Regions from separate parts of the Roseateles sp. GW821-FHT09H10 genome, predicted to be linked through region 2. Evidence: riboswitches for the same ligand, from Rfam matches in the RefSeq annotation. Region 2 holds a riboswitch; the other holds the start of a gene.

Region 1 (4,411 bases), on a different contig from region 2:
ACGCTGTACACCAGCGGCACGACGGGGAAGCCGAAGGGCGTGCAGCGCGATGTCGGCGGCTATGCGGTGGCGCTCGCGGCCAGCATGGACTGGATCTTTGGCGGCAAGGCCGGTGAGACCTATTTCTCCACCAGCGACATCGGCTGGGTCGTCGGCCACAGCTATATCGTCTACGGCCCGCTGATCGCCGGCATGGCGACGCTGATGTACGAGGGCACGCCGGTCAACCCCGACGCGGCAGTGCTGTGGAGCCTGGTCGAGAAGTACCGGGTCACGGTGATGTTCAGCGCGCCGACCGCCGTGCGCGTGTTGAAGAAGCATGACGCGGCTCTGTTGAAGCGCCATGACCTGTCGTCCCTGCGCGCGCTCTTTCTCGCCGGCGAGCCGCTGGATGAGCCGACGGCGCGCTGGATCGCCGAGGGCCTGGGCGTGCCCATCATCGACAACTACTGGCAGACCGAGACCGGCTGGCCGCTGCTGACGGTGGCCCATCACATCCCCGGCGTCGAGGCCGTGCCGACGCGCTTCGGTTCGCCCGGCGTGCCGATGTATGGCTATGACGTGAAGCTGCTGGACGAGAACACCGGTGCGACGCTGGAAGGCGCGGACCAGAAGGGCGTGCTCGTCATCGAGCATCCCCTGCCGCCCGGCGCGCTGCAGACGGTCTGGGGCGATGACCAGCGCTTCATCAACACCTACTGGGGCAGCGTGCCCGGACGTCAGGTCTATTCGACCTTCGACTGGGCCACGCGCGACGCCGACGGCTACACCTTCATCCTCGGCCGCACCGACGACGTCATCAACGTGGCCGGCCACAGGCTGGGCACTCGAGAAATAGAGGAATGCATCTCGGGCCACAAGGCCATCGCCGAGGTCGCCGTTGTCGGCGTGGCGGATCAGCTCAAGGGCCAGGTCGCCATCGCCTTTGCCGTGCTGCGCGACGCGGGCCAGGCCTCGCCCGCGCTGGAAGGCGAGGTCATGAAGCATGTCGACAGCCAGCTGGGTGCGGTGGCGCGGCCGGCGCGCGTGCACTTCGTGACCCTGCTGCCCAAGACGCGCTCGGGCAAGCTGCTGCGCCGCGCGCTGCAGGCGGTGGCGGAAGGGCGCGACCCGGGCGACCTGACGACGCTGGACGACCCCAGTGCCTTGGCCCAGGTGAAGGCCTTGTTGCAAAGCTAGGGCCTACCCGATTCGCGTAAACCAGGGCGGCGGCAGGGGATGGCGCTGCCTATCGTGCACGCCGACATCCCAGGAGAGCGCGGTCTTTGCTGATCGCCGCCGAAGGCGCAACCTCCCATGCACGCTCAGGCCCAACACTGGTTTGTCACAGGAGCCGACGCTGGAGAGCGGGGCGGCGTGAGCTGACAAGGCCACGCACGCCCCCACCGAAGGAGCAAGCGCCGCGGGGCCATCCCGGGGGCGTGAATCTCTCAGGTACCAGGGACAGCGGGAGCGGCGCGAAACAGTGAAGGGGCAGCCACCCCTCGCCGTTTCGTGGTCGTTCAACCACTGCGCCGGAGAGCCTGCCATGTCGTGCTGCCGCAAGGCATTGCACCCCCTTTGCTGATCGCTGTTGCCACGGGCTGAGCGCGCCGTCGCGCCCGGCCATCCCCCCTTTTTTGCCATCCGGCGCTGCATTCGCGGCCGCGTCGTGGAGTCGTTCGCCCTTTTTTCCTGCAGGAGTTCGCATGCAACCCAATGCCCTGAAGCCGCTGGCCGCCGCCCTCGCCCTGGCCGGCCTCATCCCCCTGAGCGCGAGCGCCCAGGCGCCCCGGCCCACCGAACAGATCGAGCGCGTCGAAGTCATCGGCAGCCGCATCAAGCGCATCAACATCGACGACGAGACGGCGTCGCCGATCACGCTGCTCACTCGCGACGAGATCCAGCGTTCCGGCGTGGCCACCACGCGCGATCTACTGGAAACGCTGCCGGGCTTCAACAACAACTCGCTGTCCGACCTCAACGGCGGCAACTCCTTCGGCAATGGCGGTTCGGGCGCCAGCATGCGCAACCTGGGCAAGCAGTCCACGCTGGTGCTGCTGAACTCGCGCCGCATCGCCGCCTATCCGCTGGCCGACTACAACGAGGTGTTCTCCAACCTCGACTCGCTGCCGGTGGATGCCATCGAGCGCATCGAGGTGCTCAAGAGCGGCGGCTCGGCGCTGTACGGCTCCGACGCCGTGGCCGGCGTCATCAACATCGTCACGCGCAGCAGCTTCCAGGGGCTGACCGTCAGCGCCAACACCCAGCGCTCGCTGAAGGCCAAGCAGTTCAAGGATCAGGCCGCTGCCATCACGGCCGGCGTGGGCAACTTCGATCGCGACGGCTACAACATCCTCGCCAACGTCGACTACTACCACCGGGGCGACTTCTTCTGGCGCGACGTGCTGCAACACAGCAACCCCGCCTACAAGGAGTTCTCGCCGGGCTTCGACACGCCGTCCAGCTACAGCTACCCCGGCAACATCATCGGCCAGGGCCCGATAGCCGGCTGCAAGCTGTTCAATGCGTCCAACACCCTGTGCATGTACGACCGCTACGACCGCTTCTCGGTGCAGCCGTCGGCCGATCGCGTCAGCGGCATCGTCTCGGCCAAGCTGAAGCTGTCCGAGCATTTGCAGGGCTTCTCCGAGCTGCTTTATTCGAACACCAAGAACACCTACCAGGCGGCGCACAACTACTACGGCTGGGGCCTGGGCAGCGTCGTCTGGGGCGACCCCAACACCAACGCGGCCCGCAACTTCTACTACCGCGGCCTGCCGGCCCAGCATCCGCTGAACCACACCGGCGAGGAGGTCGAGTTCCGCTACCGCTTCATGGATGACGGCCAGGCCAACCATGTCCAGACCGACCAGTACCGCCTGCTGGCCGGCGTGAAGGGCGACTGGAACGGCTGGGACTGGGAGACCGCCGCCGGCGTGATGGGCGGCAGGACCGTCCAGCGCCAGCGTGGCCTGATCAGCGACAGCGGCTTCAAGGAAGTCATCGGCGACTACAACAAGGACGTGCTGGACGCCGACTTCTTCAACAAGCCCAACGGCTACAAGATCGGCCAGGCCAACAGCGCCGCCGTGCTGGACAAGCTCTTCCCCTCCATCGGCTATGACGCCAAGGTCACCCAGACCTTCCTCGATGGCAAGGTGTCGGGCGAATATGGCCGCCTGCCCGGCGGGGCGATCAATCTCGCGGCCGGCTTCGAGCTGCGCCACGAGCGCATGAAGATCGCGCCGGACGCCCTGTCCGGCTCGGGCGACATCGTCGGCCTGGGCACCGTTCGCGCCGATGCCGGCCGCAGCTTCAGCGCCCTGTTCGTCGAGGCTGACCTGCCCGTCACCCGGCAGCTGAACGCCCAGCTCGCCGGCCGCCTCGACAAGTTCCCGGGCTTTGCCGCCCACTTCTCGCCCAAGCTGGCGCTGCGTGCCCAGTTGATGCCCGAGTTCATGCTGCGTGGTTCGGTGGAAGGGGGATTTCGCGCGCCCAACCTGACCGAAAGCGCCACGTCGAGCAAATCGGCCTTCGACAACGGCGTCAGCGACCCCAAGCGCTGCGACGCCGCCAGCGCGCTGATCCGCGACCTGATCGCCCAGGCCAATGCCTTGCCCGACAGCGACCCCAACAAGACCCTGCTGCAGGCCCGCGCCGACAACATCGACGAATGCCGCCGCGGCGTGGCCAGCGTGGTGCGCAACAACCCCGGCCTCAAACCCGAGACCTCGCGCATCGTCAACCTGGGCCTGGCCTTCCAGCCCTTCAAGGCCTTCAGCACGACGCTGGACTACTACGCCGTGACCCGCACCAACGAGATCGGCACCAAGGGCACGGCCGATCTGCTCGGCGCCGAGGCCCAGCAGCCCGCCGGCACCATCGTGCGCGCCCCCAACTTCAACAACGACCCGACCTTTGTCAATGCGGCCGAGGTGGCCAAGTACAAGCCGCTGGCGGGCCGGTTGAGCCTGGTCAGCGGACAGTTCGAGAACCTCGCCAAGACCCAGACCAGCGGCATCGACTGGAGCATGAACGGCCAGTTCAGCAACCCGCTGGGCCGGCTGGGCCTGAGCTTCGACTCGACCTATCTGCTGAGCTACAAGCAGTACAGCACCTCCGACCTGCGCTATGGTGACAACCTGGCCGGGCGCTGGGGCTATGCACGCTTCAACTTCAAGCTGCGCGCCAGCCAGGAGTGGGGCGCCTGGACGCACACCCTGTCCTATTTCTGGTCGTCCAGCACCACGCTGACGCGCGACTACTACGACACCAGCTGGAGCGTCGAGGACTGCACGACCAACAAGAATCTGTCCGCGGACCAGTGCAAGCTGGCCGCCTACAACCGGCTCGACTACAACCTCGCCTGGCGCCCGATGAAGGCGCTGACGCTGAGCGCCAACCTGCGCAACCTGACGGGCCGGCGCCC
Region 2 (4,411 bases):
GCGCCACGTGGCCATGGGCAAGGATCACCGCACGGCGTCGTTTGACGGCACCAACGAGATCGGCCTGGCCGTCATGGCGACGACCTTCGCCATCTGCGCGGTGTTCGTGCCCGTTGCCTTCATGGGCGGCATCATCGGCAAGTTCTTCTACCCCTTCGGCATCACCGTCGCGGTGGCGGTGATGGTCAGCCTCTTCGTCAGCTTCACGCTGGACCCGATGCTGTCCTCGGTCTGGCATGACCCGAACAACGAGCGCGTCAAGCGCATCCCCGTCATCGGCCATGCCATCCGCGCCACCGACTGGTGCATGGACCGCCTGCACAGCACCTACGAGCGCCTGATCGACTGGGCCTTCTCCGGCCGCCGCTACCGCGTCTTCGTGCCGCCGATCCCGGCCTATGGCCGGCCCTTCGATGCCGACGGCAAGCGCAACAAGGCCGCCAAGCGCGTGCTGCGCTTCGCGACGCTGACGCCGCGCGGCCTGGTCATGTGGGGCGCCTTCGCCAGCTTCGTCGCCGCACTGGCCCTGGCACCCATGGTGGGCAGCGAGTTCGTGCCCGAGACGGACAACGGCTTCACCCAGGTCAACCTGCGCATGCCGGTGGCCTCCAGCATCGAGCGCGGCAGCGCCAAGGTCGCGCAGATCGAGGAGATCCTCAAGAACTACCCCGAGATCAAGACCGTCTCGACGGTGGTCGGCAGCACCGGCGAAGGCCTGTCCACGGGCCGCAACCAGGCCGCGCTGAACATCTCCCTGACCGATCGCAGCGAGCGCAAGCGCACGCAGAAGGAAGTCGAGGATGCCATCCGCGCCGACATCGCCAAGATCCCCGGCATCGAGGTCAGCGTCGGCTTCAACCGCCCGATCTGGATCACCATCCTCGGCAGCGACCCCGAGGTGCTGACCCAGGCCGCCACCGACCTGGTCGAGAAGATCAAGAAGATCCCCGGTGCCGTCGACGTCGACACGACCGTCAAGCCCGGCCTGCCCGCGTTTGCCGTGCGCCTGAAGGACTCGGCCATCCGCGAGCTCGGCCTGACCGCGCCGCAGATCGCCTCGTCGCTGCGCGCCTATGTGAACGGCGAGATCGCCACCTACTGGACGACGCCCGACGGCAACCAGGTCGAGGTGTTGCTGCGCCTGCCGCGCGACCAGCGCGAGCGCATCGAGCAGATGGCCAAGCTGCCTGTGGCCTTCTCCAGCACGGGTGCGCCCATCACGCTGGACCAGGTCGCCACCATCGAGCCGGTGTTCAACCCCGAGGTGATCCGCCGCGAGAACCTGCAGCGCCGCGAGGCCGTGTTCGCCGGCGTCCAGGGCCGCCCGGGCGGCGACGTCAACGCCGATGTGCAGAAGCTGATCAAGAACACCCAGCTGCCTCCGGGCACCAGCTTCAAGGTGGACGGCGCCGGCAAGCAGCAGGCCGAGGCCTTCAACGGCCTGCTGGCGGCCATGGCCCTGGCAGCGATCTTCATCTACATCGTGCTGGCCAGCCAGTTCGGCAGCTTCCTGCAGCCCCTCGCCATCATGGTCAGCCTGCCGCTGGCGCTGATCGGCGTCATGCTGGCCCTGCTGCTGTGGCGCTCGACGCTGAACGTGTTCTCGATGATCGGCCTGGTCATGCTGATGGGCCTGGTCACCAAGAACGCCATCCTGCTGGTGGACTTCGCCAACCATGCCCGCAAGGCCGGCGCCACGGTGGCCGAGGCCCTGCGCCAGGCCGGCCTGATCCGCATGCGTCCCATCATCATGACGACGGCCGCGATGATCTTCGGCATGCTGCCCATGGCCATCGCGCTGAACGACGGCGGCGAGATCCAGGCGCCGATGGGCCGCGCCATCATCGGCGGCGTCATCACGTCGACGCTGCTGACGCTGGTGGTCGTGCCGGTGCTCTACAGCTATCTGGTGCGCGACAAGAAGCCCGTGACCAAGGCTGTGGAGCAGGGCGGCTCGACGCTGCCGCTGCACGGCATGCCCGGCGCGATGCCGGCGGACAAGGAATAAGACAGATCTCCCTCGAGCGCGCTCCAGCGCCCCGGGCCGACCACGCAAGTGGTCGGCCCTTTTTACTTGCGCGTGCCGGCCATGCAAGTGGCCGGCCCTTTTTCATTGGCGTCAACCGCGGCAAAGCCCTGTGCGAGTAAACCAGGATGCGGTGCCGAATGGCGGCCTCCTAGCATCCGCCTCGACATCCCAGGAGAGCGCGTTCAGCCCGGTTCACACAATGAACCCCTGAGCGCCGCCGAAGGCGCAACCTCCCATGCACGCTCAGGCCCCGAACTGGTTTGTCACAGGAGCCGACACTGGAGAGCGGGACGGCGCGGATCAACACCGCGAACGCCCCCACCGAAGGAGCAAATGCCGCAGGCGCACACCACGCCGGGGCACGAATCTCTCAGGTACCAAGGACAGCGGGAGCGGCGCGGAACCCTGGCGAGGCCTTTGGCCTTGCCGAGGGGTTTTCGTGGTCGTTCAACAGCCGCTGGAGTCGCTGACTCACTGACACCACCCACTCACACCCCGCTGCCGTCGTGACGGGTCCGGCGCACTCGCGCCAGGTCGCCACACGCCCCTCACCGAAGCCGTTCAAGTCGACATCACCCGTCGACGTCGCGGCGTCGGCGCCGAGATCTCTGCCGCCACGAAGAACCGTGGCGCCGCGAGAGGCCCGGCTCTTCTTCGAACCCACGAAACGGAGACCCTGGATATGCGAACTGATCGAGATTCGACCCTGCGACTGCGCAGAGGTATGGCCCTGCTGCTGTCGGCACTGGCCCTCGTGGCCGCGCCGATGGCCCAGGCACAGAGTGCTGCCGTGGCGCGCATCAAGGCGCCCGACCACAGCGACCGTGCCGGCGCCCAGGCCGCCGCCGAGCAGGGCCTGGCCGACTATGTCCAGCGCAAGCAGCAGCAGGGCGGCGCCGGTGCCACGGCCTTCGATCTCGTGCGTGCCGGCGATCTGGCCAGCACGCGCATCGCTGGCGGCTTCGAGGTGCACACCATCGCGCCGCAGGACGTCGTCGCGGCCCGCAGCGAGTTGCGCCATATGGTGCAGGCCAGCGGCATCTGGCGCTTCTTCGTCAAGGTGGGCGCCAAGCCTGTCGGCCTGGTCACCGTGCAGCGCATGGACGGGCGCTGGCAGGCCGTGTCCTTCGGCGGCGCGGGGCTGGCCCAGGAACTGTCCGAGCTGATGGCCGAACACGCCGACGTGGGTGCCGAGCGCCAGCGCTTCATCCGCGTGCACCAGGCGCAGACCGACCTGCTGGAAGTCGTCTCGCCCAGCGACCTGCAGGCGCGCTATGCGCCGCTGGCTTCGGCCCGCGCGGCGCTGTCGTCCGACGTGACCGCCAAGGCCACGGCGCCCAAGCTGCTCGACACCTATGAGCTGCTGGAGCCGCTGCGCAATGCCGTCAAGCGCAACAGCAATGGCCAGAACTGAAGCCGTGATGCCCAAGCACTTCAAAGGAACAGGAGCCCCCATGTCCTTGCAACTGAAGCAGGTCTTCGCCGGCCTCGCCATTGCCCTCGCGCTGCCGCTGGCCCAGGCGCAATACCGCCAGCTCAACGTGCCCACCACCATCCAGGAGCACAGCCAGTGGTGCTGGTCCAGCTCCAGCAAGGCGGTCATCGGCTTCTACAAGGCCGCACCGTCCCAATGCAGCATCGTCAACTGGGCCTTCGGCATCAACTACGCCTGCGGCAACGGCAGCTTCAACTGGAACAGCTACGCCAACCAGCCCAATGCGCTGTATGGCAGCGGCGGCAGCGTGCAGAACATCCTGTCCAACTGGGGCGTGCCGACCTATGCCTACACCTACGCCTCGTCGTGGAATTCCATCGTCAGCGACATCAACGCCAACAAGCCCTTCGTCATCCGCTTCGGCTGGACCAGCGGTGGCGGCCACATCATGGTCGGCACCGGCTATGAGGTCTGGAATGGCTACAGCTACGTCACCTACATGAACCCGTGGCCGGGCGAGGGCAATTCGGAGGACCTCTACAACTGGATGGTGTCCGCCAACGACCACAAGTGGACGCATACCTTGCGCGTTCGTTGACCCCTCGCCCAGTCTTGCCCGCTGAACGCGAGGCAAGCCCGGTCGGTCTTGCAGACCGCGCTGCGGCAGATGCCGCAGCTCTTCGTCAGGCACAGGCCGTCCACCGGACGCCCTGTGTCCGGCCTCAGCCCCCGAGGGGACGGCGATGCTTGCCGGATCGACCGGCACGCACATCGCCCGACGGGCCGGCTAGGGAGCGGCCCGGCGCTCGGCCCGAAAGGCGTATGCCATGAACCACTGATTTGATCTGACCTTATTTCATCGTTGCAGGAGAGTGCCGGGCCGCGAGGTGCCGGCCGCCGAAGGCGCAGCCTCCCATAACCGCTCAGGCCCCCGTACTGCAACGACC

The links. Region 2 has a riboswitch for glycine ahead of AC07OY_RS26130 (hypothetical protein). Riboswitches for the same ligand answer to the same signal wherever they lie in the genome.
Region 1: another riboswitch for glycine. It lies ahead of AC07OY_RS18365 (TonB-dependent receptor domain-containing protein); the one in region 2 lies ahead of AC07OY_RS26130 (hypothetical protein).

The regions. Positions count from the first base shown of each region.
Region 1 covers NZ_JBWKOB010000003.1:600,698-605,108, forward strand. The annotation lists gene AC07OY_RS18360 (propionate--CoA ligase) at 1-1,179, shown strand, start outside; glycine riboswitch at 1,240-1,329, shown strand; glycine riboswitch at 1,338-1,449, shown strand; gene AC07OY_RS18365 (TonB-dependent receptor domain-containing protein) at 1,689-4,411, shown strand, end outside.
Region 2 covers NZ_JBWKOB010000007.1:12,675-17,085, forward strand. The annotation lists gene AC07OY_RS26125 (efflux RND transporter permease subunit) at 1-2,008, shown strand, start outside; glycine riboswitch at 2,189-2,297, shown strand; glycine riboswitch at 2,308-2,416, shown strand; gene AC07OY_RS26130 (hypothetical protein) at 2,712-3,443, shown strand; gene AC07OY_RS26135 (C39 family peptidase) at 3,484-4,062, shown strand.